DNA from 3 places in the Brucella sp. LJL56 genome. Region 3 is predicted to be linked to each of the others. Evidence: predicted binding sites of a transcription regulator. Region 3 holds the regulator's gene; each other region holds the start of a gene.

Region 1 (10,696 bases), 900 kb from region 3:
GAACGGCACAGCCGAACAGCGCCAGCGCGTGGCCGATGCCGTGATGAAGATGGTCAAGCTCGACGTTGCGACGCTCGAAGCTGCGCGCGACGCAGCTTAATTCCGCACTGCCGCAATGGCATCATAGCCATAGAGCCAGTCCAGATCCTTCAGGAAACTATCCGGGCTGCGCATGGCGAAGAGTGTGTTGCGGCCAAGCGCGAAAATGCCGGTGGCGTGATAGGCGAACCTGTTCAACTGACCGCGCTTGGCGACTGCTGCGATCCGTTCCTTGCGGGCGATGTCGAAACGCTTCAGTCCTGCTTCGCGGTTGCCGCTGTCGAGCGCTTCGGCAAGCGCTGCGGCATCCTCGATCGCCATAGCTGCGCCCTGCGCAGCAAATGGTGTGACCGCGTGTGATGCATCACCCAGAAAGATCGTCCGGTCCGGTCCGACGAATTGAGCGTTGGCCATTTCAAAAAGCGGCCAGTAGGTCCATGCATCGGCTGCTGCCAGTACATCGCGAACAGGAGTGCCCCAATCCGCGTAGATGGAGCGCAGACGCGCCGGGTCGCCGGTTCTGGACCACACTTCGCCAGGGTTTTCGCCCGTCGTGATCGCGACGAAATTGACGAAATTGCCGCCCTTGACCGGGTAGGCGATGAAATGCGCCTGTTTGCCCAGCCATGCGGAGACGGCATTGCGCTTCGGCATCGCGTTCAGGAAAGAGACGGGGAGGGCATCGGTGGCAAGGGTTGTCCGCCAGGCAATATGGCCGCTGAAACGAGCTTTGCTGAAACCTGCTTTTGACCGTTCCGCCGACCAGACACCATCGCAAGCGATCAGATAGGCGACATCAAGGGATTCTTCGGAATTGCCATGACGGATGGTGGCAGCAACGATCCCGTTTTCAACGTGATGGCTTGTGATTTCAGTGCCGAGGCTGATCTCGATGCCCGGCTCTTCAAGGCAGGCATCGAGTAAGGCGGATTGCAGATCGGCGCGATGGCAAACGACATAGGGATGATTCCAGCGCTGACAAGCCTTGTCGCCGAGTTTCATTTCCATCAGCGGATGCGCCTTGCGCCCATCCATCAGATAGAGCGCTTCGGGTGTCACGGCCTTGCCGGACAGACGGTCGGCAATGCCGAGCCGTTCCAGATGGCGTATTGCATTGGGCGCAAGTTGGAGGCCCGCGCCGACTTCCGAAAGGGTTTCAGCCTTTTCGACAAGCCGGATATTCCAGCCGCGAGCTGCCAGCTCCAGTGCGGCCGATAGACCGGCAACGCCGGCCCCGGCAATCAATATGCGCCCTTTGCTCATGTCGATGAGATCATCCGGCATTCTTATGAGGCTGTTTGGATTAAGCAGCCTTATCCGCAGGTGCTTCGTAAACGCAGCCAGCCGGAACGGTTTCGTCGGCATGGAGCTTGGCGTTGTAGCTGTAGAGCGTCGAGCAATACGGGCAAACGACTTCGCTTTCATCGCCCATGTCGAGAAACACATGCGGATGATCGAAAGGCGGGTTTGCACCGACGCACATGAATTCCTTCACGCCGATTTCGATGGCCGCATGGCCGGCGTCGTTTTGAAAGTGAGGAATGATGTGATCGGACATGATATGCTCCGGTTCTGGTCGATGGGCGGTATGGGCATGGTCTCAAACCGGGTGCCGGATAAGATCATGCATAGACATTGGCATGCGTGTACCGCGAAAGTCTTGTTTCCGGAAGCGTTTTCATCAATTCTGAGGACATTTCAGGCTAATTGCTATCAAACTGTCATATGACAGTCATAGGCTTATAGCGCATCCCGAAAAGTGCGAAGCGGTTTTCGGGATTAGATGCACGTAAAGCCAGTAGGCAGAGCCGGAATATTCCGGTGGAAGTCGGGACAGGAAAAATGAGCGAAAACAGCGTTATGGCGAGCGATACCCCCAACGCGACCGAAGGCGGGACACACGAGATGGCAGCCGGATTAGCCCCCGACCCAACCATCGTTCCCGACATGGAAGCAGGCCCCGGCGTTCACAAAGCTTTGAACGGCGAGCTGATGCAAAGTGCCGACCGCTTCGTCAATCGCGAGTTTTCCTGGTTGCAGTTCAACCGGCGTGTTCTCGAAGAAGCCGCGAATATGCGCCAGCCCTTGCTCGAACGCCTGCGCTTCCTGTCCATTTCTGCCGCCAATCTCGATGAATTCTTCATGGTTCGCATCGCCGGGCTGGCCGCTCAGGTGCGCGCCGGTGTGGCGCTGCGCAGCGCCGATGGACGCACGCCGCAGGAACAGCTCGACTTCGTTCTGGACGAAGTGGGGCGCTTGCAGGAAGAACAGCAGCAACGTCTGCGGACGTTGCGCGAGGAACTGGAACAGGAGAACATCGAGATCGTCCGTCCGTCGGCGCTTGCAAGGCCTGAAAAGGAATGGCTTGAAAACCACTTCCTCGAAACGATCTTCCCGGTCCTGACGCCGCTGTCCATCGATCCGGCGCATCCGTTTCCGTTCATTCCGAATCTCGGCTTTTCCATCGCCCTGCAGCTTGCGCGTCGTGCCGACAATCATCCGATGACCGCGCTCCTGCGTATCCCGGTCGCGCTGAAGCGCTTTATCCAACTCCCGACAGACCAGCAGAACCTTTATCGCTTCATCACGATCGAGGATGCGGTGAGCCTGTTCATCGGGCGGCTTTTCCCTGGTTATGAAGTGCGTGGCGCCGGTACATTCCGCATCATCCGCGACAGCGATATTGAAGTGGAGGAAGAAGCCGAAGATCTCGTACGTCTCTTTGAGACGGCGCTGAAGCGGCGCCGCCGGGGACAGGTGATCCGCATCGAGTTTGACGGCGAAATGCCGGAGGCCCTGCGTGTTTTCGTGGCAACGGAACTCGGCGTTTCGGAAAGCCGCATCAGTGTGCATGAAGGCCTTCTGGCACTCAATATGATTTCCGAGATCGTTTCGATCCCGCGTGAGGACCTCAAATTCGTGTCCTACAATCCGCGTTTCCCGGAGCGTATTCGCGAGCATGGTGGCGATTGCTTCGCCGCGATTCGCGAAAAGGACATTGTGGTTCATCACCCGTATGAATCTTTCGACGTGGTGGTGCAGTTCCTGCGGCAAGCCGCAGCCGACCCGGATGTGTTGGCGATCAAACAGACGCTTTATCGCACCTCCAATGACAGTCCGATCGTGCGCGCGCTGGTGGATGCCGCAGAAGCTGGCAAGTCGGTGACGGCGCTGGTCGAGCTGAAGGCCCGCTTCGATGAGGAAGCGAACATTCGTTGGGCGCGCGATCTGGAGCGTGCAGGCGTCCAGGTGGTGTTCGGCTTCATCGAACTGAAAACCCATGCGAAAATGTCGCTCGTGGTGCGCCGTGAAGACCAGAGGCTGCGTTCCTATGTGCATCTGGGCACGGGCAACTACCATCCGATTACAGCGCGCATCTATACCGATCTGTCGTTCTTCACGTCGGACGCGGATATCGCCCGCGACGTGGCACATATCTTCAATTTCATCACGGGCTATGCCCAGCCTGCCGAAGAGATGAAAATCGCGATTTCTCCCTTCACTTTGCGCGCGCGAATCCTCAAGCACATCGAGGATGAAGTGGCGCATGCGAAGGCGGGGCGTCCGGCTGCGATCTGGATGAAGATGAATTCGCTTGTCGATCCACAGATAATTGACGCGCTCTATATGGCGAGCCAGGCGGGCGTGCAGATTGATCTGGTCGTGCGCGGCATCTGCTGCCTGCGTCCGGGTGTTCCGGGGCTTTCCGACAATATTCGCGCCAAGTCGATTGTCGGGCGTTTTCTGGAACACAGCCGTATATTCTGTTTCGGAAACGGCAACGACCTGCCTTCCGACAAGGCAATCGTCTACATCGGGTCCGCCGACATGATGCCGCGCAATCTTGATCGCCGCGTGGAGACGCTTGTTCCGATCACAAATGCAACAGTGCATCAGCAAATCCTGTCGCAAATCATGTTTGCCAACATAATTGATAACCAACAGAGCTATCAGCTACTTGCGGACGGCACCTCTCGCCGGATAGAAAAGGAAGCTGGAGAAGAAGCTTTCAACGCGCAGGAATATTTCATGACCAATCCTAGCCTGTCGGGTCGCGGAAAGTCGCTGAAGTCTTCGGCCCCCCGCCTTATCGCGCATCGCAAGCGCGCGCAGGCGGAAAGAAAAACGACTGCATGAGCGCAGCTTTGGCACAAGGCCGCCTGAAGGGACTCAAGCCCGTTGCGGTCATCGACATTGGCTCGAACTCGATCCGTGTCGTCATCTATGAAGGCATCGTCCGTTCTCCGACGGTGCTTTTCAACGAAAAGATACTCTGCGGCCTCGGAAAAGGCCTGGCGAAAACCGGCAAGCTCAACGAGAAATCCGTTGAAGCGGCGCTTCGTGCGCTCAAGCGTTTCCGCGCTCTGGCCGAACAGGCCGGCGCGGTTTCCATTCACGCGCTGGCCACAGCCGCTGCACGCGAAGCGAAGAACGGCCCGGATTTCATCGCACAGGCAGAGGCCATTCTCGGCCGGCACATTGAAGTGCTGTCCGGCAAGGAAGAAGCCCATTATTCGGCGCTTGGTATCATTTCGGGCTTCTATCGACCGAAGGGCGTGACAGGTGACCTTGGCGGCGGCAGCCTTGAACTGATCGCAGTGGACGACCACGAGGTAGGCGAGGGGATCACCTTGCCGCTCGGCGGCCTGCGCTTGCAGGATATGTCCGATGGACGGCTGCCAGAGGCAACCAAGATTGCTCGTACGGAACTGGCAAAGGCAACGCTTCTGGAAGCGCATCAGGGCCAGGTTTTCTATGCGGTGGGCGGAACATGGCGTAACCTTGCCAAGCTGCATATGACGGCGAAAAACTATCCGCTGCATGTCATGCATGGCTATGAAATAAACCCGGTGGAAGCGCAAAGCTTCCTCAAGCGCGTTGCCAAGGGCAATCTCGACACGATGCGCGGCATCGAGGCGGTTTCGAAAAACCGTCGCCAGCTTTTGGCCTATGGCGCCACGGTACTGCTTGAGACGATCCGTCTGATGAAGCCTTCGAAGATCGTCTTTTCGGCGCTCGGCGTACGCGAAGGCTATCTTTATTCGCTTTTGCCCAAGAACGAACAGCGGCTCGATCCGCTGCTGGCCTCGGCAGACGAACTGTCCATTCTGCGCTCACGCTCTCCGCGTCATGCTCGCGAACTGGCAACATGGACGACTTTGTCCTTGCCGGTGCTCGGTTTTGACGAAACCGAAGACGAAGCGCGCTACAGGCAGGCTGCCTGCCTTGTGGCCGATATAAGCTGGCGCGCGCACCCCGACTATCGGGGGTCGCAGGCGCTGAACATCATCGCTCACGGCTCGTTCGGCGGTATCGACCATGCCGGACGTTCCTTCATGGCGCTTGCCAATTATTACCGCCACGAAGGCCTGATCGAAGACGAGATTGCACCGGAAATCATGCAACTCGCCACGCCGCGCCTGCGTGAAAGGGCGAAGTTGCTCGGAGCCTTGCTGCGTGTGGTCTATCTTCTGTCGGCGTCTATGCCGGGCGTCATCCCGCGCCTTGTGTGGCGCGAGGAGGAAACCGGTATTGCGCTGGTTGTTCCCGGCGATCTTGCAGACCTGATTTCGGATCGTCCCGAAGGCCGCTTGCAGCAGCTTTCCAAGCTGACGGGAAAGAATATCTATTTCGCGGTCGGTGACGCGGCGATTGAGGGGACGCGGGAATAAGGCAGTAAGTGAGTAGGGCAGTAAGGCAATATGTTAATGTTCGCGTTAAACATACTGCCTTACTGCCCTAATGCCTTAACCACTTACTCCCCTAACTCAACCGCCCTGATCCGCCGGTTCTCGAACTTGATGCCAATCTTGCCGTCGATGAGATCTAGGGCTTTCTGGCCGAAAACCTCGCGACGCCAGCCATGCAGGGCAGGTACATTGGCCTTGTCACCTTCTGAGGCGATCTTGTCGATATCGTCCGAGCTGGCCACGATCTTTGCAGCGACGCCGTGCTCTTCCGTCACAAGCTTGAGCAGAACCTTGAGGATATCTGCAGCAGCAGCGCTGCCTTCAGGCGAATGCGACGGCTTCGGCAATTTCGGCAAATCTTCCTTGGGAATTTCAAGTGCAGACTGGATCGCGGCAACAAGCCCGGTAGCCTGTGCCGAACGCTCCCATCCCTTCGGGATCGAGCGCAAACGGCCCAGTGCTTCCGCGTCACGCGGCTGCTGCTGGGCGATTTCAGCTATGGTGTCGTCCTTGATGATGCGGCCGCGCGGCACATTGCGTTCGCGCGCTTCGCGTTCACGCCAGGCGGCGACGGATTGCATGATGGCCAGTTCGATCGGCTTGCGAACGCGGGCCTTCACCCGTCGCCACGCATCATCCGGGTGCATGTCGTAGGTTTCACGAGCGGTCAGCACTGCCATTTCCTCGTTCACCCACTCGCTGCGGCCTTCTTTGCGAAGTTCTTCCTTCAGATAGAGATAGATGTCGCGCAGATAGGTAACGTCGGCCAGGGCATAGTCGAGTTGCTTGTCTGAAAGCGGGCGACGGCGCCAGTCGGTAAACCGGGACGACTTGTCGATTTGCTTGCCCGTAACTTTCTGCACAAGCTGGTCATAGGAAATGGCGTCGCCGAAGCCGCAGACCATTGCCGCCACCTGACTGTCGAAGACAGGCGACGGGATGAGGGCGCCGAGGTGGAAGACAATTTCGATGTCTTGCCGTGCAGCGTGAAAAACCTTGACCACCTTTTCGTCCGCCATCAGGCGGAAGAACGGCGCGAGGTCGAGCCCCGGCGCAAGCGCGTCCACGAGCGCCGTATGGTCCGGCGAAGCCATCTGGATAAGGCACAATTCCGGCCAGAACGTCGTTTCACGGATGAATTCCGTATCGACTGTTACGAAATCGGATTTGGCGAGGGCGGATACGGCCTCTTCAAGGGCCTGTGTGGTCGTAATCAGATGCATGTCTACCTTTTAGAGTATTTCCAGCAAAAGTGCGAAGCGGTTTTGCGTTGGATAATGCGACAAAACAAATAGACAAAGCTTTGTCGCTTGTCGCGAAATAATCAGGAAAGAGCTTCCACGGAACGTGCACATAGTGTTTTTTGTCGACACTTTACGTCAAGGTGGTTTAACACCAAACCCCGTAGGGAGTGCAGACTTGACAAAACCCGGTCAAAATGCGCTTTTCCGCGAGAATTTAAAGCGTTTCGTCAGGTAGTCCTGACTTATTATTCCAAAGGCAGAAATCATGCACCGTTACCGCAGCCATACCTGCGCAGCCCTTCGCAAGACGGACGTTGGTTCTAACGTTCGCCTTTCCGGATGGGTTCACCGCGTCCGTGACCATGGCGGCATTCTCTTCATCGATCTTCGCGATCATTACGGCATTACCCAGATCGTGGCCGATCCCGATTCGCCCGCCTTCAAGGTCGCCGAAACCGTTCGCGGCGAATGGGTTATTCGTGTCGATGGTGAAGTGAAGGCCCGCGCAGGCGATGCGGTCAATACGAATCTGCCGACCGGCGAAGTGGAAATCTTCGCGACCGAGATCGAAGTGCTCGCAGCCGCCAAGGAATTGCCGCTGCCTGTATTCGGCGAGCCGGATTATCCGGAAGATATCCGCCTGAAGTATCGCTTCCTCGATCTGCGCCGCGAAACGCTGCACAAGAACATCATGAGCCGCACGAAGATCATCGCGGCGATGCGTCGCCGCATGACCGAGATCGGTTTCAATGAGTTCAGCACGCCGATCCTGACGGCTTCGTCGCCGGAAGGCGCACGCGACTTCCTCGTGCCAAGCCGTATTCACGAGGGCAAGTTCTACGCGCTGCCGCAGGCGCCGCAGCAGTACAAGCAGCTTCTGATGGTTGCCGGTTTCGACCGCTACTTCCAGATTGCACCTTGCTTCCGCGATGAAGACCCGCGTGCAGATCGCCTGCCGGGTGAGTTCTACCAGCTCGACCTTGAAATGAGCTTCGTGACCCAGGAAGAAGTATGGGAAACGATGGAACCGGTCATGCGCGGCATCTTTGAAGAGTTTGCCGAAGGCAAACCGGTGACGCAGACCTTCCGCCGTATCGCCTATGACGATGCGATCCGCACCTATGGTTCGGACAAGCCAGACCTGCGCAACCCGATTGAAATGCAGGCTGTGACCGATCACTTTGCCGGTTCCGGCTTCAAGGTCTTCGCGAACATGATCGCCAACGATCCAAAGGTCGAAGTCTGGGCTATTCCGGCCAAGACCGGCGGCAGCCGCGCATTCTGCGACCGCATGAATTCCTGGGCGCAGGGTGAAGGGCAGCCGGGTCTCGGCTATATCTTCTGGCGCAAGGAAGGCGACAAGCTTGAGGGCGCAGGCCCGATTGCCAAGAATATCGGTGAAGAACGCACAGAAGCGATCCGCACGCAAATGGGTCTTGAAGATGGCGATGCCTGCTTCTTCGTTGCCGGTCTGCCGTCCAAGTTCTACAAGTTCGCAGGCGATGCCCGCACGCGCGCCGGTGAAGAACTGAACCTCGTCGATCGCGACCGCTTCGAACTGGCCTGGATCATCGACTTCCCGTTCTACGAATGGGACGAGGACAACAAGAAGCTCGACTTTGCGCACAATCCGTTCTCGATGCCGCAAGGTGGCATGGAGGCACTGGAAACGCAGGATCCGCTGTCGCTCAAGGCTTACCAGTACGATCTCGTCTGCAACGGTTTCGAAATTGCTTCCGGTTCGATCCGTAACCAGTTGCCGGATGTCATGGTCAAGGCCTTTGAAAAGGTCGGCCTGAGCCAGCAAGACGTGGAAGAGCGTTTCGGTGGTCTCTATCGTGCGTTCCAGTACGGTGCACCTCCGCATGGCGGCATGGCTGCCGGTATTGACCGCGTCATCATGCTTCTGGTCGGCGCGAAGAACCTGCGCGAAATCTCGCTGTTCCCGATGAACCAGCAGGCGCTCGATCTTCTGATGAATGCGCCTTCGGATGTGTCGCCCGCGCAACTGCGTGACCTGCATATCCGTCTGGCTCCGGTACAGAAGAGCTAAGCGACCTCTATGAAAAGCAAAAACCCGGCCTTGAGCCGGGTTTTTTTATTAGGCAACAATAAGCCCGATGAGTTTTCTCACCGGGCTTTTTGGTTTTAATTATTAGCGTCGACGCTGACTTTCAGAAGCTGGATGATCTTCGTCGGGTCCAGCGATGCGGTGGCAACAATGGAAGCGAAGGTCACCGGTTGGTCCGGCGATGCGCTGATGGTCAGCGACTTCGGATCGTCGAAGAACTTGTCGGATGCTGCCTTGAGCTGCTGGGCAAATTCCGGGTTCTTCAACTGTGTCGCCATCAGCGGAACCATCATCTTCATCTGCTGGCCAAGCTGCTCGCCATCGGCGCCCTGCTGCTTGCCGTAATAATCAAGAAGCTTCTGGGTCAGGGTTTCGTTGTCGAAGCGGATCGACAGGTTCTTCAGGTTGAGCTGTTCAGCCAGGCCCAGAATTGCAAGACCCGCAGCATCCTTGTCTGCATCGGCCTTGCTCATGTTTTCCTGCGTCTTCTGGACGGCTTCGAGGAAAGCCAGATCATACCCACCGAGGCTGCCGGTGATGTTGATCTTGCCGAGTTCCTCTGCCTGAAGCTCCAACTGGTCCAGCGATGTGTCACCCGAAGCTGGCGACCAACTGCCCTTGGAGTTCAGCGAACCGTTGAAGGTGTTCATGTCGAGCGGTGCAAGCGGGTTCTTGCCGCCCTTTTCAAAGGTCGCGTCGATATTGGCGATGGTCCAGACATAGCCGATCTTCTCGGCCTTGTTGGAGGTGTCGAGCGACAGGTCGAAACCCTTCACCGTGGCGCCATCCGTGCCGGGCGTGCCGAACTGGATTTCGTCGATCTTCAGCTTGTCATACATGACCATGCTGTCGAGGGGGCCTTTGGCTGTTTCCGACGGGATATGGACGTTCTGCATCGCAAGGCCCTTGAGCTCGGCCTTGTCGTTCTTGTCTTCCTGTCCGGCAAAGGCGAGGTCAGGTACGGTGACCTGTTCGATGCTGTAGCCGCCGTCCGGTGCATCCTGAACGTTCTGGAGCGTAACGTCACCGAGCGCCGTTTCTTTTTCACCGATCGTCGGCAGCTTGATCTTGGTGCCCTGGAGCACGATGTCGGAGCCGTTCGCCTGGACATTGGCGAAGCTCAGTTCGCCACCCTGCTTTGCATAAAGTGCCTTGATACGCTCGGCGACTGCATTGGCGTCGGCTGCCATGGCCGCGCTGCCAAAAATCAGCGAAAGCGCTGTACCGGCGGCCAAAACACGTGCCGCTGGCTTGATATTGACGAAAACCTGCATTCGAAGCTCCTGCCTGATCTCTAATTTAGCGCGGCATTCATAGGCGGAAATCATGCGCAATAACAACATGATTTACTCAGCCTGCGATTGCAGCCGGGGAAATTCACCCCTGATAGCTCTATAGGACGCAAATGGCGGCAGGATTGCGACTATTACACACGAATGTACTGGATTGGTTCTCCTGAACTCTTGCTGGCGAATCGCGCAGTTGGTACTGAGAGACATGGGAAAAAGTCTGATTCCGCCGGATGACGGCGAAGAACACATCGAACGGGTCGATCTCAAATCGGCTCTCGAGGAACGTTACCTCGCTTATGCGCTGTCGACGATCATGCATCGCGCGCTGCCGGACGTGCGCGACGGCTTGAAGCCGGTGCA
Region 2 (10,696 bases), 1.3 Mb from region 3:
CAACGGCATGGCTGACATTCCATACCGGTGCACCAATTGTTGATGACCAGTCGAAGGCACAGTTCGCACTCGTGACTGATGCGCAATCGCTGCCAGCACTTTCTTCCTTTTCTCAGGGTGACCCTGAGTTTCCGGACCGTTCGACGACTGTTGTTCTGGCTGTTTCTTCGCTGACGAGCGGGCAGGGTTTCTGCCTCAGAGGCCCCGGTATCAAGGATGAAACTGTGCTGAACGTCGATGGTTTGCCGCAGGATTTTGCCGCGCAATGGCGTGAAAATGGCGCGTTGTTTCCGCTGGGTATCGATCTGGTGCTCGTCGCTGACGGCAAAGTCGCAGCGCTTCCCCGCACCACACGTATAGCAAGTTTGGAGGGCTGATCCATGTATGTTGCTGTAAAGGGCGGTGAAACCGCCATCCGCAATGCCCACCGTCTGCTTGATGACCGCCGTCGCGGGGACCGCTCGGTTCCGGCACTGCGTCTTGATCAGATTGTCGAACAGCTTGGCCTCGCCGTTGATCGTGTGATGGCCGAAGGCTCGCTTTATGACCGTGAACTTGCAGCCCTTGCCGTGCGCCAGTCGCGTGGCGACCTGATCGAAGCAATCTTTCTGGTCCGTGCCTACCGCACGACATTGCCGCGTTTTGGTTATTCGCTTCCGCTGGAAACGGCGAATATGCTGATCGAACGCCGCATTTCGGCCACCTATAAAGATCTGCCCGGCGGGCAGCTATTGGGGCCGACATTCGATTATACGCACCGACTGCTTGATCCGGAATTGGCTGGCGATGTGAGTGTTCCTGAGCCGGAAGTGCGTGCGGCTGAGCCTGAAGAGACGCCACGCGTGACCGATATTCTCGGTGTCAACGGCATGATCGAAGAGGACGGTGCAATGCCGGAAGGGCATGAACCGGGCGATCTTACCCGCGAACCGTGGACTTTCCCGATGCCGCGCGATCTGCGCTTGCAGGCTTTGGCGCGGGGCGATGAAGGCTTCCTGCTGGCGCTGGGTTATTCCACGCAGCGCGGTTATGGCAACACGCATCCATTTGTCGGTGAAATCCGCATTGGCGAGGTGGAAGTCGAGTTCGACGTGCCTGAGCTTGGCTTTGCCGTTTCGCTTGGCCGCGTTCAGTTGACCGAATGCCAGATGGTGAGCCAGTTCAAGGGCTCGTCCAAGCAGGCACCGCAGTTCACCCGTGGTTATGGTCTGGTGTTCGGACAAAGCGAGCGCAAAGCCATGTCGATGTCGCTTTGCGACCGGGCGCTGCGTGTCCGTGAATTCGATGCGGATGTGACAGCACCCGCGCAGGACGAAGAATTCGTCATTTCCCATTCCGACAATGTGCAGTCGACGGGCTTCGTCGAGCATCTGAAATTGCCCCATTACGTGGACTTTCAGGCCGAGCTTGATCTCATCCGCCGTATGCGTGCGGAATATGAACAAGCGAACAACGAGACTGAAGTTTTGGCAACCGAAGCAGCAGCCAATATCGGCATAGGCAAGGAAGCAGCAGAATGAGCGATCTAGCCAATTACAATTTCGCCTATCTGGATGAGCAGACAAAGCGGATGATCCGTCGTGCTATCCTGAAAGCCATTGCTATTCCGGGCTATCAGGTGCCGTTTGCCAGCCGTGAAATGCCGATGCCTTATGGCTGGGGCACGGGCGGCGTGCAGGTAACTGCCGCAATCCTCGGTCAGAATGATGTGCTGAAGGTGATCGATCAGGGTGCTGACGACACGACCAATGCCGTTTCCATCCGCGCATTCTTCCAGAAAACTGCCAATGTTGCCGTGACCACCCATACGGGTGAGGCGACGATCATCCAGACACGTCACCGCATCCCGGAGTATCCGCTGAGCGAAGGGCAGGTGATTGTCTATCAGGTGCCAATTCCTGAACCACTGCGTTTTCTGGAACCGCGTGAAACCGAAACGCGCAAGATGCACGCGCTTGCCGAATATGGCCTCATGCATGTGAAGCTGTACGAGGATATCGCGCGCCACGGCCATATCGCCAAGACCTATGATTATCCGGTGATGATCGAAGGGCGCTATGTCATGGCACCGTCGCCGACGCCAAAGTTCGATAATCCAAAGATGCATATGTCGCCAGCTCTACAGCTCTTTGGTGCCGGTCGTGAAAAGCGCATCTATGCCGTGCCACCATATACGGATGTCGTGAGCCTCGATTTCGAGGACCATCCATTTGAGGTGCAGAAATTCAAGGAGCCTTGCGCATTGTGCGGCGCACGCGGCGTCTATCTCGACGAAGTGGTACTCGATGATCGCGGCGGCTCGATGTTTGTCTGCTCCGACACCGATTATTGTGAAGATCGTCAGGCGAATGGCCACTTTGGTCATCTGGCAGCGAATAAGGAGGCCGCGGAATGAGCGTCGAACCTCTGCTGAAAGTCAGCAATCTCTCGAAGTTTTATGGCAGCCGTCGCGGTTGCGCGGATATCGATTTCTCGCTCTGGCCAGGCGAAGTGCTGGCCATCGTCGGCGAATCCGGTTCGGGCAAGACGACTTTGCTCAACTGTCTGGCGACACGTCTGGAACCGACATCGGGCAGCGTGGAATATCGGATGCGTGATGGCGAGTTCCGTGATCTTTACAAGATCGGAGAGGCTGAACGCCGCTTTCTGATGCGTACCGATTGGGGTTTCGTGCATCAGAACCCTTCGGATGGTCTGCGCATGACCGTTTCGGCGGGTGCCAATGTCGGTGAACGGCTGATGGCTGTTGGCGAGCGCCACTATGGCAATATCCGCAACACGGCAACCGAATGGCTTGGACGTGTCGAAATCGCTGCTGACCGCATCGACGACCAGCCTCGCGCTTTCTCCGGCGGTATGCGTCAGCGTCTGCAGATTGCACGCAATCTGGTGACGGCACCACGTCTTGTTTTCATGGATGAACCGACCGGCGGTCTCGATGTGTCCGTGCAGGCGCGTCTTCTTGATCTGCTGCGCGGTCTGGTGAGCGATCTCGGCCTTTCGGTTGTCATCGTGACCCACGATCTCGCAGTGGCGCGTCTTCTGTCCCATCGCATCATGGTCATGAAAGACGGCCATATTGTCGAACAGGGCCTGACCGACCGCGTTCTGGATGACCCGCAAGCGCCTTACACGCAGCTTCTCGTGTCATCTATTCTGCAGGTTTAGTAAATTAAAACAGATGTTTGCAGCGTGTTGTTCGTAAATTAGCGAAACTTCATGCGTGAGGTGAGAAATGACACAAGTTAGAACATCCTCTCCGCTGGCCGTGTCGGGTCTGGCGAAGACGTTCACGATGCACTTGCAGGGTGGCATTCAGTTGCCAGTCGTCAGTGGCGTGGACTTCAAACTGGAAGCAGGCGAATGCGCCGTGCTTGGCGGACCTTCCGGTGCCGGTAAAAGCTCCATTCTCAAGATGGTCTATGGCAATTACGCGGTGAATGCAGGTTCGATCCTCATTCGTCACGAAGATCGTATGGTGGATCTGGCAACAGCCGATCCGCGCGAAGTGCTGGCCGTTCGGCGTGATACGATCGGCTATGTCAGCCAGTTCCTGCGCACATTGCCGCGCGTGGCGGCAATCGACGTCGTTGCGGAGCCATTGGTGGCTCGTGGTGTTGATCGCGATGCTGCTCGCAATCGAGGAGCTGAATTGCTTGCGCAGCTCAACCTGCCAGAACGGCTCTGGGCACTGCCGCCTGCAACCTTCTCCGGCGGTGAGCAGCAGCGCGTGAATATTGCGCGCGGCTTCATCACGGACCATCCAGTGTTACTGCTTGACGAGCCGACCGCTTCGCTCGATGCCAAGAACCGTGCAGTCGTTGTTGATCTCATCAAGGCCAAGAAGGCGCAAGGCGTCGCAATGCTCGGCATCTTCCATGACGAAGATGTGCGGGAACAGGTTGCTGATCGCATTATCGACGTAACCGCCTTCTCGCCGAGGGCAGCGGCATGACCAAGCTATCGGTAGAACCACTGGTTCACGAAACGGCTGAAGTCAACGGTAGCAAGCTCGGTCGATATACCGAGATCGGCGCGCGCAGCCGTGTTTCGGAGACCGTGCTGGACGACTATTCCTATCTCGGTATCGATTGCGAAATCTGGTGCGCGGAGATCGGCAAGTTTTCCAATATCGCCAGCCATGTGCGTATCAACGCCACCAATCATCCAACATGGCGTCCGACACTGCATCATTTCACCTACCGCGCCGGGGATTACTGGCCGGGCGAAAAGGATGAGACGGAGTTCTTTGATTGGCGTCGCGGCAATGCCGTGAAAATCGGTCACGACACATGGCTCGGCCATGGTTCGACCATTCTGCCGGGTGTGACGGTTGGCAATGGTGCGGTTGTCGGTGCCGGAGCTGTCGTGAGCAGGGACGTGGCGCCCTACACGATTGTTGGCGGGGTTCCGGCGCGTCTCATTCGCGAACGTTTCGACGCTGCGATCGGTAATCGCCTCGATCGACTGGCCTGGTGGGACTGGGATCACGAACGTCTGCGTAATGGACTCGATGATTTCCGTGCGCTTGATATCGAGGCTTTCCTTTCGAAATACGAAACGGCTGCCAACACAAAAGCGGTCATGAAAGAGCTATCCAATGGCTAATGAAATCGTTCTTAAAAATGCCCGCATCGTGCTTGCTGACGAGATTGTCTCCGGTTCTATCCTGATCCGTGACGGCAAAATTGCAGCCATTGATCAGGGTAATACCAATGGTGGCGATGACATGGATGGTGACTACGTCATTCCGGGTCTGATCGAGCTGCACACCGATCAGCTCGAAAGCCATTACGCACCACGCCCGAAAGTCCGCTGGAATGTCGACGCTGCAGTTCAGGCGCATGACGCGCAGGTTGCTGCATCGGGCATCACAACTGTGTTTGATGCCATGCGCGTTGGCTCCGACTATGACCGTGACTTCGTGGGCGAGGATATGCGGATGCTTGCGGATGCGATCGAAAGCGGTGTTCGCGAGAATCGCCTGCGTGCAGACCACTTCCTGCATCTGCGTTGCGAGGTTTCCTCAGCCGATTGCCTGGAAACATTCGAGCTTTTCGCAGGCGATGACCGCGTTAAACTCGCTTCGCTGATGGATCATGCGCCGGGACAGCGTCAATTCGTTGATCTTAATACGTATCGCACTTATTACATGCGCAAGATGAAGCTCACGGATGTGGAGTTCCGGGTGCATTGTGAGAAGCGTATGGCGGATTCGGACGCCTATTCGGCCAAACATCGCCGTGCGATTGCTGATTTGTCGGCGCATCGCGGGATCGTTCTAGCGAGTCATGATGATGCGACGAGCAATCACGTCGATGAATCGCTTGATCATGGTGTGCGGATTGCCGAATTCCCGACCACTATGGAAGCAGCAAATGCTTCGAAGGAGGCCGGATTGTCGATCCTGATGGGCGCGCCCAATATCGTGCGCGGCGGCTCGCATTCCGGCAATATCGCTGCACGCGATCTCGTCGATAATGGCAGCCTCGACATTCTGTCTTCGGACTATATTCCGTTCAGCCTGATCCAGTCGGCATTCGGCCTTGCTTCCGGTGAACGCCCGATTGCTTTACCCGACGCAATTCGTCTTGTGACCAAGAATCCTGCCAACGCCATGGCCATGGATGATCGCGGCGAAATCGCTATCGAAAAGCGCGCCGATCTGGTTCGCGTGCGCCCGAAAGGTGCAATTCCGGTTGTGCGCACTGTCTGGCGCGAAGGCGAACGGGTGCTCTGATGCAGATGCAATCCAATACGCCGAAAGGCTGTTTCGTTGCCGTTGTCGGTCCCAGTGGGGCCGGCAAGGATACGATCATGGATGCAGCGCGTGTGGCTCTTGCGGGCGACACGCGTTTTCATTTTGTGCGTCGCATCATCACCCGCCCGCAAACGCCGGAAACGGAAGATCATGACAGTCTGGATGAAGCGGCATTTACGAAAGCCGCAGGCGAGGGTGCTTTCGCCCTGCACTGGCAGGCGCATGGTCTAAGCTATGGATTGCCGAAATCGCTCGAAGATGAAATTGCCGATGGTACGGTGGTAATCGCCAATGTCTCGCGCCGGGTTCTGTGCGATATTCGCAGGCTCTACACGTCGCGCTCTGTGGTCGTGATAACGGCCCGACCGGACGTCCTCGCGGAACGGCTTGCATCACGCGGTCGCGAAAGCCGGGAAGAAATCGCCTTGCGGCTGGCGCGCGCAGTGAGCTTTGATGACGATGCCGGGGATGTTGTCACAATAGACAATTCCGGCAATGTCAATGCATCCACAGAGGTGTTCCTTCGCCACTTGAACGAATTAGCTGTTAAAACAATCGCTTAGATAAAATCTCTATAGCGGCGTGTAAATTTACACAAACGTCATTCTGCTTTCATCGCAGTGTCATGGAAGCAATTCAGAGTGAGCATGAATGGAGACGAATTCATGCTTCAACTGAAAAACATAACGCGCCGCTATAATGACAAGGTGGCGGTTTCGGGCGTGGACCTCGAAATCGAACCGGGCACGTTTGTGGGAATTATCGGGCGCTCGGGCGCGGGAAAGTCGACGCTTCTGCGTATGATCAATCGCCTTGTTGAGCCTTCAGAGGGAACAATTCACTGGGACGGTCGCGACGTTACCGGGCTCAAGGGCTCTGGACTGCGTGACTGGCGCGCTCAATGCGCGATGATTTTCCAACATTTCAATCTGGTTGACCGCCTCGATGTGCTGACCAATGTTCTGATGGGGCGCCTGAACTATGTTTCGACGCCCAAGTCGCTCCTGCGTATCTGGAGCGATGAAGAACGCCTGATCGCTCTTTCCGCCCTGCAGCAGTTCGATATTGCACATCTTGCAGCGCACCGGGCCGACGAGCTTTCGGGTGGCCAGCAGCAGCGCGTGGCGATTGCCCGCGCGCTTGTTCAGCAACCGCGCATCATTCTCGCCGACGAGCCGATTGCATCGCTTGATCCGCGCAACACCCGCAGCGTCATGGACGCTCTGCGTCGCATCAATCGCGAATACGGCATCACGGTTCTCTGCAATCTGCACTCGCTCGATATTGCGCGCAGCTATTGCGACCGCCTCGTCGGCATGTCTGCCGGCAAGATCGTATTCCGCGGCACACCGTCGATGCTGACCGATATGGCATCACGCGACCTTTACGGCATGGAAGCCGATGACGTCATCGATCAGGATGATGCGGCCGAGCCAATGCCGATGCCTGTTCCGCAGTCGGCTCAAGCCGTTCTGCGCCAGCTTTCCGCCTAAACGCCGGGAAAATTACGCTCCAAACTCAGGATTAACAGGAGATACCTATGCTTAACCGTAGAAACTTTCTGGCGGCTGCAGCGCTCACCGCTACGCTGACCATGCCAATGCTGGCTTCCACTGCACAGGCTGCAGACTGGAGCAAGGACTACCCGGAAATCGTCCTGGGCGTGATCCCGGCAGAAAACGCATCGACCACTTCCGACCGTTATGCGCCTCTGGCTGCCTATCTCGGCAAGGAACTGGGCACGAAGGTTACGCTGCGCGTTGCTAACGACTACGCCGCTGTTATCGAAGGTCAGCGCGCTGGCAACATCCAGATCGCATTCTATGGCCCGGCTTCCTATGCCCGCGCTGTCATGACCGGCGTTGAAACTACGCCGCTCGTCAACCAGCGTCACGACACTGGCGTAAACGGCTATTACTCGGTTGTTTATGTTCGCGCCGACAGCCCATACCAGAAGATGGATGACCTCAAGGGCAAAGCGATTGCGCTTGTCGATCCTAACTCGACATCGGGCAACAACGCACCACGCTTCTTCCTCAACCGCGATGGCTATAGCGTCGATACGTTCTTTGGTAAGAACTTCTTTGCCGGCAGCCATGAAAATGCAGTTCTCGCTCTCGCACAGGGCACCGCAGACGCTGCCGCAAACTCCTGGAACTCGGAAGACGATTCCAACCTGACCCGCATGATCAGCCGCGGCGTTCTGAAAGATGCAAACGGCAAGGTGATGACGAAGGACGATTTCCGCGTCATCTTCAAGTCGGACTTCCTCCCAGAAGGCCCATTTGCGGTTCTCAGCAGCCTGCCAGACCAGCTCAAGACCGACATCAAGCAGGCTTTTCTCGATATGCCTAAGAAGGACAAGGCCGGCTTTGACGCCCTTTCCGACGGCAAGGATCAGGAATTTGTAGCGACCGAAGCCAAGGAATATGAGCCGATCATCGAGATGCTCAAATTCAACGACAAGGCTCGCAAGTCCTAATCCGCAAAGTAATCGAAATGCCCGAAGCCCAACAAGCTTCGGGCATTTTTGTTAGGGAATCTCGCATGACGGTATCCTTACTCGACGGCAACGGAGCAAAAAGCCTGCTTGCCGATTATCGGAGAGAAGTCGGAAAACGACGCCTTTACGGAATCGGCTTTCTCCTTGCTCTGATTGTTGTCGCCATTGCTGCCTCCGTCGTTGCCGATGTTCGGCCGGGCACACTGGTCGAAAATCTCTTTCGCTTCACAAGCTATCTCGGCCGCATCCTGCCGGATCTGACGATTGCCAATTTCTGGGGCGATCTCGCTGCCTGGTACTGGAACCTTGGCGGCTGGCTCAAGATGCTGTTTGAGACGCTGTTGATTGCCTATCTGGCAACCTTGATCGGCGGTATCATTGCTTTTGCCGCGTCATTTGCGGCTTCATCGAATATGGCGCCCAATTCGACAGTTCGCTTCATTGTTCGTCGCGGGCTGGAACTGCTGCGTACCGTTCCTGAAATCGTCTTCGCGCTGCTTTTCGTTATCGCTTTCGGTCTTGGGCCGATGGCCGGTGTGCTGGCTCTAATGCTTCATACAACGGGGGCGCTGGGCAAATTGTTCTCCGAAGTTGTTGAGAACATCGATATGCGTCCGGTGGAAGGCATTCGTGCATCGGGCGGTTCCGGCTTTCAGGTCATCCGCTTTGCCGTGCTGCCGCAAGTAGCCGCTAATTTTGCGTCCTATGGCCTGCTGCGCTTTGAAATCAACGTGCGTGGCGCTTCAGTCATGGGGTTTGTGGGGGCAGGCGGCATCGGGCAGGAACTGCTCACCTCGATCCGCCAGTTCTATTACAGCGATGTCAGCGCCATTCTGCTTCTGATTATCGTGACCATTGTTGCCATCGATCTCATTACACAGCGTATTCGCCACGCGCTTCTGGGCCGTATTGGTTGAGGAGCGTGATCCCGAAAAGTGGGAACCGGTTTTCGGAAAAGATCATGCTCAAACAAAAGAGAGAATTATGACCGATATTGCACAAAGTCTCTCCCGTGAGGCGCACGCGCATGAAAAGGAACTTCGGGCAGAACATGCCGAATTGTTCGGAAACGCGCGTGCCTGGCGAAATCTGGCGATATTAGCCGTAGTTTTGGTTGCTTCCGTCTGGTTCGCCTTCTACTGGCTCGATTTCTCGTTGTTGCGCATTCTCAATGGTCTTGGTCGTCTCGGCGATTTCGCGCTGATGATGATGCCACCATCGTCCGGCGGGCGTTTCAGCCTCTATCTGTGGTCGATGATGGAAACGCTGGCAATCGCCTATCTCGGCACATTGCTGGCGGCGATCCTGGCCTTTCCATTCGGTTTTCTGGCCGCCAAGAACATTATCCCGAATGTGTTCCTGCATTTCGGCATCCGCCGCTTCCTCGATACCATTCGCGGCGTCGATACGCTGATCTGGGCATTGATCTGGGTGTCGGTTGTGGGGCTTGGACCATTCGCCGGTATTCTTGCTATTGCCTGCTCGGATTTCGGGGCATTCGGCAAGTTGTTCTCGGAAGCCATTGAAGGCGCCGACAAGAAGCCGGTCGAAGGCGTGGTCTCATCGGGTGGCGGCAGGCTGCACGGCTATCGCTTCGGCGTGCTGCCACAGGTTCTGCCACTGATCGGCAGTCAGGTGCTTTACTTCTTCGAGTCAAACACCCGTTCGGCGACGATCATCGGCATCGTCGGGGCAGGCGGCATCGGCGCGCATCTGGCAGAACAGATCAAGGTTCTGAACCTTCAGGACGTTTCTTTCCTGATCATCATGATCCTGATCGCGGTTGCCGTCATCGACTGGTTCTCGTCCAAACTTCGTCACGCCATGATTGGCAAGAAGGCGCAGAAATCGGCTTAACCACTGATGAGTGTCTTGATGCCATCTGCAACGAACTGAACGGCAAGCGCTGCGAGGATAACGCCAAGCAGACGAGTCAGAATGGAACGACCGGTTTCGCCCAGAAACCGGTCAACGCGTTCTGCAAGCAGCAGCACGAAATAGGTAATCAGCAAACAGACAGCGATGACGCCAAGCAGAGCGGCTCGCGGTCCAATTCCATGGAACGAGTCCGACGTCAGCACGATGGCCGAAATCGCTCCCGGACCGGCAATCAGCGGAATGGCGAGCGGGAAAGCAGCTATATTGCGGATATGGTCCTTGGTGATGGCTACCTCGGCGCTCTTTTCCTTGCGCTCGGTTCGTTTCTCGAAAATCATTTCAAAAGCGATCCAGAAGAGAAGCAGGCCACCGGCGACGCGGAATGCGCCGATCGTTATGCCGAACATGCCGAGGATCTGCGCACCCGCAATGGCAAAGAGCGCCATCACGATAAAACCGATGATGGAGGCGCGAAGCGCCACCTGTCCGCGGTGGTGCCGCTCCATGCCCGGCGTTAGCGCCAGAAACAACGGCGCCAGTCCGGGCGGATCGAT
Region 3 (10,696 bases):
TGGACAAGATCCAGTCTGCTTCCGCGCAAGCCTCGCGGACCGAGAAAATGCATTCCCGCCCGCATTATCATGGTTGGTGGGTTTTCCTCGTTTCTGCGTTGCCTGCAGTTCTGTTCCTCGCTGTTTGGGCCGTTGGAACGTCGGTTTATCTCGATCACAGTGCGACCGCGCGTCTGCCGGACGCCGTCGAGGGCGGTTCTTTCACCAATCGCAGCCTGCAGCTTGGCATGGTGCGCGGCCTCGCCAACGGGCTTGACCGGCTGACGCCTGCCGAACTGGAAAGCTTCCCGCCGAATTATCAGGATGCCCGCACACTTCTGGCATCCAAGGGCGTGGCGCTCGCGACCGAAGGCCAGGACTACATGGTGCCGATCGCGCTTTACCTGAAAAAGGCAACAGCACTGACGCACACCATCGGTTCCGCTGTTTCCCTGGTGATCGCCGTTGCAGGCCTGATCTTCGGCCTTTCCACGATCAGCCGCCGCATGCGCGCGCGCAACAATGTCGAGCGGATCGTTCTCTGGGGCCTGATCGCAGCATCAGGCATCGCCATCCTGACGACCGTGGGCATCATCTGCTCGATGCTGTTCCAGACCATCAGCTTCTTCCAATCCGTTTCGCCGTGGGAATTCTTCTTCGGCACAGTGTGGGATCCACGCTTTGCCGCTGCCGGTTCAGGTGGCGAAACAGGCCAGTTCGGTCTCATTCCGCTTCTGGCCGGCACGCTCTATATCGCGCTTGTGGCCATGCTGTTCGCGGTTCCTGTCGGATTGTTTTCGGCCATCTATATGGCAGAATATGCGTCACCAAGAGTGCGCACGATTGTAAAACCGGTCCTCGAACTTCTGGCCGGTATTCCCAGCATCGTCTACGGCTTCTTCGCTCTTGTGACTGTCGGGCCATTCCTGCGCGATCTTTCGATTGCCATTGCAGGAGGGCAGGGCTTTATCATGGCGCAGAGCGTTCTCACTGCAGGTCTCGTGATGGGTGTGATGCTGATCCCGTTCGTGTCGTCGCTTTCCGATGACATCATCACCGCCGTGCCGCAGACGTTGCGCGACGGTTCGCTCGGTCTCGGTGCAACCCGCTCTGAAACCATCAAGCGCGTGATCCTTCCGGCCGCTTTGCCCGGCATCGTCGGTGCGCTTTTGATGACTGCATCCCGCGCCATCGGTGAAACCATGATCGTGGTTCTGGCAGCAGGCGTTGCGGCCCGTATCAACATCAACCCCTTCGAGGCGATGACCACCATTACGGTGAAAATCGTCAACCAGCTCACCGGTGACCTTGAGTTCAACTCGCCGCAAACGCTGGTGGCATTTGCGCTCGGCATCACGCTTTTCGTCCTGACGCTGATTATGAATATCTTTGCGCTGCATATCGTGCGCAAGTACCGGGAGCAGTACGAATAATGACCGATACGACCCTCAACACCAGCGGTACGACGGTACGACCGGCACGCCGCGATATCGGAATCAAGCGTCGCTATGCCGCTGAACGTCGCTTCCGCTACTACGGTATTGCAGCGATTTCCATCGGCGTGTTCTTCCTCTGCGCGCTCCTGTTTTCTGTCTTTTCCAAGGGCTATACGGCCTTCTGGCAGACGACGCTTTATCTGCCGGTCAAGCTCAACGAGCAGATCATCGATCCGGGCAACAAGCGCGCAACCGATCCGAATGTGCTGATCAGGGCCAACTATCCGCTGCTGGTGCGCAATGCGCTGGCTGAAAAGCTGGGTGTTGCCACGACAGACCGTCCGGCAATGCGCGATCTGGGCCGTTTCTATTCGGACGGGGTGCGCATTCAGTTGCGCAAAATGGTGATGGACAATCCATCGCTTATCGGCACGACACAGACCGTTCCGGTTCTGGCTGGCGCCGACATCGATTCCGCCTTCAAGGGGCAGATTGACCTTTCCGTGCCAGAGACGAGCCGCAAGGTTTCGGACCGTCAGGTTGGCTGGATGAAGACGCTTTCGGAAGAAGGCGTGATGAAGGAGGCCTTCAACACCGGTCTCTTCACCTTCGGTGCTTCCAGCCGTCCGGAGACGTCTGGTCTTGGCGTTGCGCTGGTCGGTTCGCTCTACATGATGCTGATCGTTCTTGGCCTGTCGCTGCCTATCGGCGTTGCTGCTTCGATCTATCTGGAAGAGTTCGCCAAGAAAAACCGGTTCACCGATATGATTGAGGTGAACATCAACAATCTGGCAGCGGTTCCGTCCATCGTGTTTGGTCTGCTTGGACTTGCGGTCTTCATCAACTTCTTCGGCCTGCCGCGTTCTGCGTCATTGGTCGGCGGTCTGGTGCTGACGCTGATGACGCTTCCCACTATCATCATAGCAACGCGCGCCGCTCTTCGTGCAGTGCCGCCTTCCATCCGCGCCGCAGCTCTTGGCCTTGGCGCGTCGAAAACGCAGATGGTGTTCCACCATGTCCTGCCGCTCGCCGCACCCGGCATCCTGACCGGCACGATCATCGGTCTTGCCCACGCGCTTGGTGAAACCGCACCGCTCCTGCTGATCGGCATGGTGGCTTTCGTCGCTGACGTACCGTCGACGCCGATGGACCCGTCGACTGCTCTTCCGGTGCAGATCTATATGTGGGCAAATGAAGCAGAACGCGCCTTTGTGGAACGCACGTCAGGCGCTATCATTGTCCTGCTTCTGTTCCTTGCCGTGATGAATATTGCAGCAATCATTCTGCGCCGCCGCTTCGAGCGCCGCTGGTAAAACGGGAGTCGAAAGCTATGAATCTGATGACTGAACGATCTCTCGAAAAAGCCGTAGGAGAAAAAATGAACGCCAACGCCAATTCCATAAAGATGCGCGGCGACAAGGTCTGCGTATTTTATGGCGAGAAGCAGGCGCTGTTCGACGTCGATCTGGATATCCAGGAACAGATGGTCACGGCGCTGATCGGCCCCTCCGGTTGTGGCAAGTCTACTTTCCTGCGTTCGCTCAATCGCATGAACGATACGATCGAAGGCTGCAAGGTCGGCGGCAAGATCACGCTCGACAATGAGGACATCTACGATCCGAAGATCGATGTCGTCGAACTGCGCGCCCGCGTTGGCATGGTGTTCCAGAAGCCGAATCCGTTTCCGAAGTCGATTTATGAAAATGTCGCCTACGGCCCGCGCATTCACGGTCTGGCCCGTACCAAGGCCGATCTGGAGGAAATCGTCGTGACGAGCCTGCAGAAGGCGAGCTTGTTCGAGGAAGTGAAGGATCGTCTGCACGATGCGGGCACTGGCCTTTCCGGCGGCCAGCAGCAGCGCCTCTGCATTGCGCGCGCGATTGCAGTGAGCCCGGAAGTCATCCTCATGGACGAACCGTGCTCGGCGCTCGACCCGATTGCTACCGCCAAGGTGGAGGAGCTGATCGACGAACTGCGCCAGAACTATACGATCGTGATCGTCACCCACTCCATGCAGCAGGCCGCCCGCGTTTCGCAGCGCACTGCCATGTTCCATCTCGGCAATCTGGTCGAAGTGGGCGACACGGAAACCATGTTCACCGCACCCACCGAAAAGCGCACGCAGGACTACATTACCGGACGTTTCGGCTAATCCGGAACTGCGCTCAAACAGATAGACAGTGCGGCTTCCCCGCAATTTATATTACGAGGTCTACTATGCCGTCTCAGCATACCGTTCGCTCCTACGATGAGGAATTGAAGTTTCTCACCCATAAGATCGCCGAAATGGGCGGACATGCGGAACGTATGGTCGAGCAGTCGGTCGCCGCTATCGTCAATGCGGACAATGCGCTTGCACAACGCGTTATCTCCGACGATCTCATCCTCGATGCCAGTGAGCGCGAGATTGACGATAAGGCCGTGATGATCATTGCCAAGCGTCAGCCCATGGCTGTGGACCTGCGTGAAATCATCGGCTCGATCCGCATCTCCGCCGATCTGGAGCGCGTCGGCGATCTGGGCAAGAACATTGCCAAGCGCGTGGCTGCCGTTTCTGAATCACGCCAGCCGGTAAAGCTTTATCGCGGTCTTGAAACCCTGGCCGAACTGGCGCTGACCCAGCTCAAGGATGTGCTCGACGCCTATGCGTCGCGCTCGGTGCAGCAGATCAATGTCGTTCGCGATCGCGATGACGAGATTGACGCCATGTACACGTCACTGTTCCGCGAACTGCTTACCTACATGATGGAGGATCCGCGCAATATTTCCGCCTGCACGCATCTTCTGTTCTGCGCGAAGAATATCGAGCGCATCGGCGATCACGCGACCAACATCGCGGAGACCGTCTATTACATCGTGACCGGCCTGCAAATGCCGGCCGAACGACCCAAGGAAGACCTGAGCCACGGCATAGTCGTGGATGAGGCGCGTAAACCCTGAACCACAGCCGGCCGAACTTCGGTCCGGCGTTTGAGAATGAGTGAATAGCGCGGCGGCACGCGGTCGATTGGGGGATTGTATCCACCGCCCGCCGAATTTGGATAGGGAAATACTGGATGTCACAGGCACCCAAAATCGCTGTGGTAGAAGACGAAGAGGCGCTGAGCGTTCTGCTTCGCTACAATCTCGAGGCAGAGGGCTACCAGGTCGATACGATGCTGCGCGGCGACGAGGCCGAAATCGCCTTGCGCGAGAACGTGCCGGATCTGCTCATTCTGGACTGGATGCTGCCGGGCGTATCGGGCATCGAGCTTTGCCGCCGCCTGCGTCAATGGCCCGAAACGGAGCGTCTGCCGATCATCATGCTGACGGCGCGCGGCGAGGAAAGCGAACGTGTTCGCGGCTTGAGTGTCGGCGCGGACGATTATGTCGTGAAGCCATTTTCGACGCCGGAACTTCTGGCGCGCGTCAAGGCGATGCTGCGCCGGTCCAATCCAAGCATTCTTTCTCACGTGCTGAAAGTGGGCGATCTTGTTCTCGATCGCCAGCAGCATCGTGTCTATCGCAAGGAAAAGGAAGTTCGCCTTGGGCCGACGGAATTCCGCCTGCTCGAATATTTCATGATGTCGCCTGGTCGTGTTTTCTCGCGAAGCCAGCTTCTCGATGGGGTCTGGGGACCGGATATCTATGTGGACGATCGCACTGTGGACGTTCATGTCGGACGGTTGCGCAAGGCAATCAATGTCGGTCGCGCACTTGATCTGATCCGCACGGTCCGCGGCGCCGGTTATTCTTTCGGCTGATCGACTCTGTCATCCACAGTTTCAGGAATTGAACTTATCCGGTCCGTCACGGCTCTCGTGGTGGACCGTTTTTGCTTGCGGCGAAGCGTTGTGAAGCGCAGATCGGGCTCGTCCGATTCGCATTGGGACGGTCGAAACAGGCGTTGAAAGCCCGATCTCACGCGATGTTACACATCTGTTTCCAAAGTTGACATGGAGCAACGGAACCTCTCTGTGAACAGAAATTCCGTAGATCATTTGAAACACCACGAATGTGCTTGCAAAAACTGCGCAAGCAAAAGCGAATTAAGGCAGCGATATGGCGTGTATTGCGAGACTTTGAATCTCATTAAATCAATATCTTATCTGAATTGATAGGTCATGTTAAGGAATTGTTAATATATTTAAAGGGCTTGTGAGCATATTCGCATTCTCGATTCGGAATTGTTTTAGGGCTTTTTAGCCGCCTTCAGCATTGTTGGGATTTGACCCTTCGCCTTTTTTTGGCCTAAAAATTCCAAAACCTTGAATTCGATTGAGCGACAGTAGGGCGTGTGATTTTGATCTTCGTCCTCTTTGACTTGCACCGCAGTCGAACGTTCGAGCGCATCGTTCCAGATGTGTTTGCCTGAACGGATGACTGGATCAGTTAAGGGTCCTAATATGAGACTGAGCCATTGACGCGCGCCGCGAAGTGGAAATTGCCCGTTCTTATCGGGCTGGTGGTTGCGCCTTTCGTGGTGACCGGTTGCACGACGACCGGAACCTCGGGAAAAGCCAATTCGGAAAAGACGGCGGCAAGCCACGTCAAGACCGTCAATGGCGTGAAGACCTATACCTACACCGCACGGGACAAGAATTGTCTTGAGCGCGCGATGTTCTTCGAATCCAACCGTTCGAGTTCCGATGGCCTTCTGGCTGTCGGCACGGTCGTCATGAACCGCCTCGCATCGGGCCGTTATCCGGATACGATTTGTGGTGTCGTCGGTCAGAAGAACCAGTTTGCACCTGGTGTTCTTTCACGCCAAATGAATTCCAAAGCGCTACCGGACGTTCAGGCCGCCGCCGCCGCAGTCCTCAAAGGAGAACGGCATCCAAAGTTGAAGAATGCCATGTTCTTCCACACGGCTGGTCTGAAATTCCCCTATAACAACATGCACTATGTGCTCGTTGCGGGTGGCAATTCCTTCTACGAGAAGCGTAATCGCGACGGCTCGCTGCAAAGTCCGGTTCCGCAGGAACCCTACAATCTTGCTCTGGCCTATTCGCCGCAATCGCCGTCGCTTCCGCAGGATCCGTCCTATGATGTGACCCTGCCGCAGACCGGTCCGATTCCAGGTACGGAACCGACCGTTCAGGTGGCACTCGCGGAAGCTGTAAAGGCTCAAAGCGTCGAACAGAATGTCGGTGCTGGTCCGCAGGCTCGTGGCGACCGTCTGGCGCGCCATCGCGGTGTTGCTGCGCCTCAACAGGAGCAGCCGGTGCAGATGGCCTCCTACCAGTCGCAATTCGATACGACTGCTCCGCAGGCGACATCGCTCGGCTATGCCCCTGCAAGCCAGAAGCAGGTTGACGCCATCGGCGCGCTCCTTCTGTCCCAGGACCGTCCCGAAGCACCGTTATAAGAAGCGTGTTTATACTCGGATAAACTGAAGCGCCGGTCTGATTTCATTCAGATCGGCGTTTTGATTTGATGGCTGGCTGCCGTCGCTTTCCGGTGCTGGTTTCAGGGCCGGTAGATTGGACGATAGATCACCATCGGCGTGTCATAGAAATCGACCTGGTTCTGCCAGGCGCGCCGGTCGGCTCTGCGATCGAGGTCTAATCGCATGAGACAATTGGCGAAAGCGTCGGTCTTGGCCTTGAAACCATAGCTACGACAGGTCTGTTCGTCGGCGGCGCGGCGTTGTTCGGGCGTCATGGTCACGCAGCCTGCAAGTAGGCCGGTAATGCCCAGTAAGATAAGCACTTTCTTATTCATTACGAACTGCTTTCTTCTGCAACTGACCGCATGAATACTATAGCGCAATGGCAGGAAAAAAGGTGGTGAAATTATGCCGTCTGATAAACTGTCAGTGATTCCATATCCAAAGAGGTCTTCCACCCATGGCTCATGAAAAGCTGAACCCAATCATCGACCCGGTGAAACTTGAACGTCTGGCGGAAGTCGCTGTTCGCGTTGGCCTGCAATTGCGCGAGGGACAAGATCTCGTCATCACGGCACCGGTCGTCGCGCTGCCGCTGGTTCGCCTCATCGCCAAACATGCCTACAAGGCTGGCGCCGGTTTGGTAACGCCATTCTTCGCGGACGATGAAATGGCGCTCGCTCGTTACGAGAACGCACCTGACCCGAGTTTCGACCGCGCAGCAAACTGGCTTTATGAAGGAATGGCAAAGGCCTATTCGGATGGTGCCGCGCGTCTCGCCATCGCAGCCGACAATCCGATGCTTCTCTCCAGTCAGGACCCTGCAAAGGTTTCACGCGCTAACCGCGCCAATTCGAAGGCGTATCAGCCGGCACTCGAGAAGATCGCCGGTTTCGACATCAACTGGAACATCGTCTCTTATCCCAACCCGGCATGGGCGAAGCTCATGTTTCCAAACGAACCGGAGGACGTTGCGGCCCGCAAGCTGGCCGATGCAATCTTCGCAGCTTCACGTGTCGATGTCGACGATCCGGTCGGTGCCTGGGCGGCACACAATGCAACGCTTCGTACGCGCACCCGCTTCCTGAACGGCAAGACTTATAGGGCCTTGCATTTCAAAGGCCCGAACACTGACCTGACGGTCGGACTTGCTGATGGTCATGAATGGCATGGCGGTGCTTCCACCGCGAAAAATGGTATCACCTGCAATCCGAACATTCCGACGGAGGAGGTGTTCACCACGCCTCATGCACTGCGTGTCGAGGGGTATGTGACGAGTACCAAGCCTCTGTCGCATCAGGGCACCCTGATCGAGAATATTGCGGTTCGCTTTGAAGCCGGACGGATCGTCGAGGCGAAGGCCAATCGCGGTGAAGAAGTTCTCAACAAAGTGCTGGATACGGATGAAGGCGCCCGTCGTCTGGGTGAAGTGGCACTTGTGCCGCATTCCTCACCGATTTCGCAGAGCGGGCTTCTGTTCTACAACACCTTGTTCGATGAAAATGCTGCAAGCCACATTGCGCTCGGCCAGTGCTATTCCAAATGCTTTGTCGATGGCGCAAAACTCACGCCGGAACAGATCAAGGTGCAAGGTGGCAATTCAAGTCTCATCCATATCGACTGGATGATCGGCTCTGGCCAGATCGACGTCGATGGAATCAACCAGGATGGAACTCGCGAACCGGTGATGCGAAGCGGCGAATGGGCTAACTAACTATCGAGGAACAGAAAAGGCCGGGATTTGCCCGGCCTTTTCATTGCATCTGTGAGGTCAGTTCTTTTCCTGGACATGGGCTTCCAGGAACCACAATGCCTTATCGAGGCTGCGGGATGCGGCGGTAAAAATATCCGCTGTATCGTCGTCGCCTGCATCGTCCGCATCCTTGATCGATTTGCGCAAGAGATTGGCAACATCGCCATAGCGTTCGATCAGGGCAAGCAGATGGTCGTGAACGGCATAGATATCGGTCGGATATGGCTTGAGCTTACTTTCCTTGGCCACGACCTGCGTGGTGCCATAGGCCGTCCCGCCAATCTGCACGGCGCGCTCGGCAATCGTATCGACATGTTCGTCGAGATCGTCACGGAAACCGTCGAGCATTTCATGAACGGCGATGAACTGCGGCCCCTTGAGGTTCCAGTGCGCCTGCTTTGTGATGAGGGCAAGATCGATTGTCGCGGCAAGATTTTCGTTAAGCAGCGCGATCATTGTCGTCTTCGTGTTGGAAGGAAGATCGTTGCGGGTTGCATGCATCGACTTCTTGGACATTTTATCCTCATATCCTTTTGCTCGATCCGGCTTGGAACGACTGGGGGAGTATCGCTCATAGTCACGGGCAGCTATTCCAAACGCAAACGAACCCGCCAGATCCTTATGAGGTTCGATTGCCGGATGGGCCTTTGTCGCCGTCAGGACAACATAAAAACATTCCCGCACCCGATGACGAAATGCATATCGCCGGCTTTTGTTCCACGAGAACGGCTAAAAACGAACACGATCCGGCCTTTGGGCAAGACTTGGCTTGTCGCGACGCAAAATCTGATTTACCCGGTTGCACATGAAGATACTTGCGCTTGATACTGCCGCTTCGTGGTGTTCCGTTGCCGTCTACAACTTCGATGGCGATGTCGTGCTTGCCGATGTGAGCGAAAACATCGGCAAGGGGCATGCGGAATTATTGATGGGCTACGTTGAACGTGCCGTGACAGAGGCGAAACTATCGCTTCGCGATATGGATCGAGTGGCGGTCAATATCGGTCCGGGATCGTTTACCGGTGTTCGTATCGGTGTTTCGGCGGCACGTGGTTTTGCACTGGCGCTAGGTGTTCCCGCCATCGGCATTACAGCTTTCGAAGCGCTGGCGGCGGAAGCGCAGGCCCTATTGCCGGAGAAGCCAGCGCTGATCCTCCTTGATGCGCATCGAGGCGAGATTTATGCGCAAGCATTCGATGCGGAAGGTGGGCCGAACCTGAAGCCTCTGGTCCTGTCGCGGGAAGAGGCCGAGGCGCTCGCAGTGTCCCAAGCGGAGAACACGGTTCTCGCGGGTTCCGCAGCACCGGCGATCAATGAAGCCATCGGCAGTCGTTTCGCCTTAGGCCCGGTGGAATCGACGGCGAAAATCGGCATCTATGCGCGTCTGGCATGCACGCGCCAGTCGGGCGATGCACCGAAGCCGCTTTATATGCGCGGACCCGATGCGAAGCCGCAGGTCGGGTTTGCCTTGCCACGCAGGCAGGCTGGAGAATAGCCGATGATGGGCTTGCCGTTCGGTCGTTTTGGCCGCAGACAGGTTTCAGTCGAACCGCTGAGCGCACAAGACAGTCATGCGATCCAGCGCATCCACGCCGTTGCTTTCCATCATGGCTGGAGTTCCGATGATTTCAGGTCGCTGATCGCGCAGGATACGGTTTTCGGCTTCGTTGCCCGTTTGGAAGGCAAGCCGAAAGACGCCTGTGGCTTCGTGCTGGCTCGTCTGGTTGCGGGAGAAGCGGAAATACTGACGATTGCTGTCGCTCGCGATCTACAGCGTCAGGGCGTTGGGCGCGTGCTGATGGATGCTGTGCTGCGGCATCTCTATCAGGAGCGCGCCGAAACGCTTTTTCTGGAAGTGGATGAAGCGAATATTGCTGCACAGGCGCTTTATCGCCGTCTCGGCTTCCAGAAAGTTGGTGACAGACCCGCTTATTACGAAACAGCGAATGGGCGTTCGGCCGCGCTGATACTGCGTCGCGACCTGAGCCGTGCATCGGCGGGGCCGCGATGATCGGAGCAATCCGCATCTTTCTCGTTGTTGCGGCTATGGCCCTGTTGAGCTTGTCGCTCATTCCGCTCCAGTATCTATTCCTGAAACTGAAGAATGGCTGGAAGCGACGTCTACCGACTTTTTTCCATCGTACCGTTGCACGCCTGTTT

What was found. The regulator PhoB, encoded in region 3, activates phosphate uptake and scavenging genes when phosphate is short. The targets are predictions, from matches to a motif close to TGTCATNNANCTGTCAT.
Positions count from the first base shown of each region.
Region 1: a site for PhoB is predicted at 1,759-1,775, ahead of ACYSN1_RS03055 (RNA degradosome polyphosphate kinase). Genes of this name have one in related genera too.
Region 2: a site for PhoB is predicted at 6,361-6,377, ahead of phnC (phosphonate ABC transporter ATP-binding protein). Genes of this name have one in related genera too.

Region 1 is NZ_JBTXLQ010000001.1:615,509-626,204, reverse strand. It holds gene ACYSN1_RS03070 (VOC family protein) at 1-100, shown strand, start outside; gene ACYSN1_RS03065 (FAD-binding protein) at 97-1,302, opposite strand; gene ACYSN1_RS03060 (zinc-finger domain-containing protein) at 1,343-1,597, opposite strand; gene ACYSN1_RS03055 (RNA degradosome polyphosphate kinase) at 1,987-4,176, shown strand; gene ppx (exopolyphosphatase) at 4,173-5,711, shown strand; gene rnd (ribonuclease D) at 5,795-6,952, opposite strand; gene aspS (aspartate--tRNA ligase) at 7,239-9,026, shown strand; gene ACYSN1_RS03035 (YdgA family protein) at 9,122-10,318, opposite strand; gene ACYSN1_RS03030 (DNA topoisomerase IV subunit A) at 10,542-10,696, shown strand, end outside.
Region 2 is NZ_JBTXLQ010000001.1:251,185-261,880, reverse strand. It holds gene phnH (phosphonate C-P lyase system protein PhnH) at 1-377, shown strand, start outside; gene ACYSN1_RS01280 (carbon-phosphorus lyase complex subunit) at 381-1,520, shown strand; gene ACYSN1_RS01275 (alpha-D-ribose 1-methylphosphonate 5-phosphate C-P-lyase PhnJ) at 1,517-2,395, shown strand; gene phnK (phosphonate C-P lyase system protein PhnK) at 2,392-3,168, shown strand; gene phnL (phosphonate C-P lyase system protein PhnL) at 3,236-3,955, shown strand; gene ACYSN1_RS01260 (DapH/DapD/GlmU-related protein) at 3,952-4,608, shown strand; gene ACYSN1_RS01255 (alpha-D-ribose 1-methylphosphonate 5-triphosphate diphosphatase) at 4,601-5,740, shown strand; gene phnN (phosphonate metabolism protein/1,5-bisphosphokinase (PRPP-forming) PhnN) at 5,746-6,324, shown strand; gene phnC (phosphonate ABC transporter ATP-binding protein) at 6,427-7,254, shown strand; gene phnD (phosphonate ABC transporter substrate-binding protein) at 7,302-8,243, shown strand; gene phnE (phosphonate ABC transporter, permease protein PhnE) at 8,309-9,181, shown strand; gene phnE (phosphonate ABC transporter, permease protein PhnE) at 9,249-10,121, shown strand; gene ACYSN1_RS01225 (MarC family protein) at 10,118-10,696, opposite strand, start outside.
Region 3 is NZ_JBTXLQ010000001.1:1,517,450-1,528,145, reverse strand. It holds gene pstC (phosphate ABC transporter permease subunit PstC) at 1-1,412, shown strand, start outside; gene pstA (phosphate ABC transporter permease PstA) at 1,412-2,728, shown strand; gene pstB (phosphate ABC transporter ATP-binding protein PstB) at 2,794-3,567, shown strand; gene phoU (phosphate signaling complex protein PhoU) at 3,633-4,355, shown strand; gene phoB (phosphate regulon transcriptional regulator PhoB) at 4,472-5,158, shown strand; gene ACYSN1_RS07310 (cell wall hydrolase) at 5,815-6,762, shown strand; gene ACYSN1_RS07305 (hypothetical protein) at 6,864-7,118, opposite strand; gene ACYSN1_RS07300 (aminopeptidase) at 7,244-8,497, shown strand; gene dps (DNA starvation/stationary phase protection protein Dps) at 8,555-9,052, opposite strand; gene tsaB (tRNA (adenosine(37)-N6)-threonylcarbamoyltransferase complex dimerization subunit type 1 TsaB) at 9,342-10,031, shown strand; gene rimI (ribosomal protein S18-alanine N-acetyltransferase) at 10,035-10,547, shown strand; gene olsA (lyso-ornithine lipid O-acyltransferase) at 10,544-10,696, shown strand, end outside.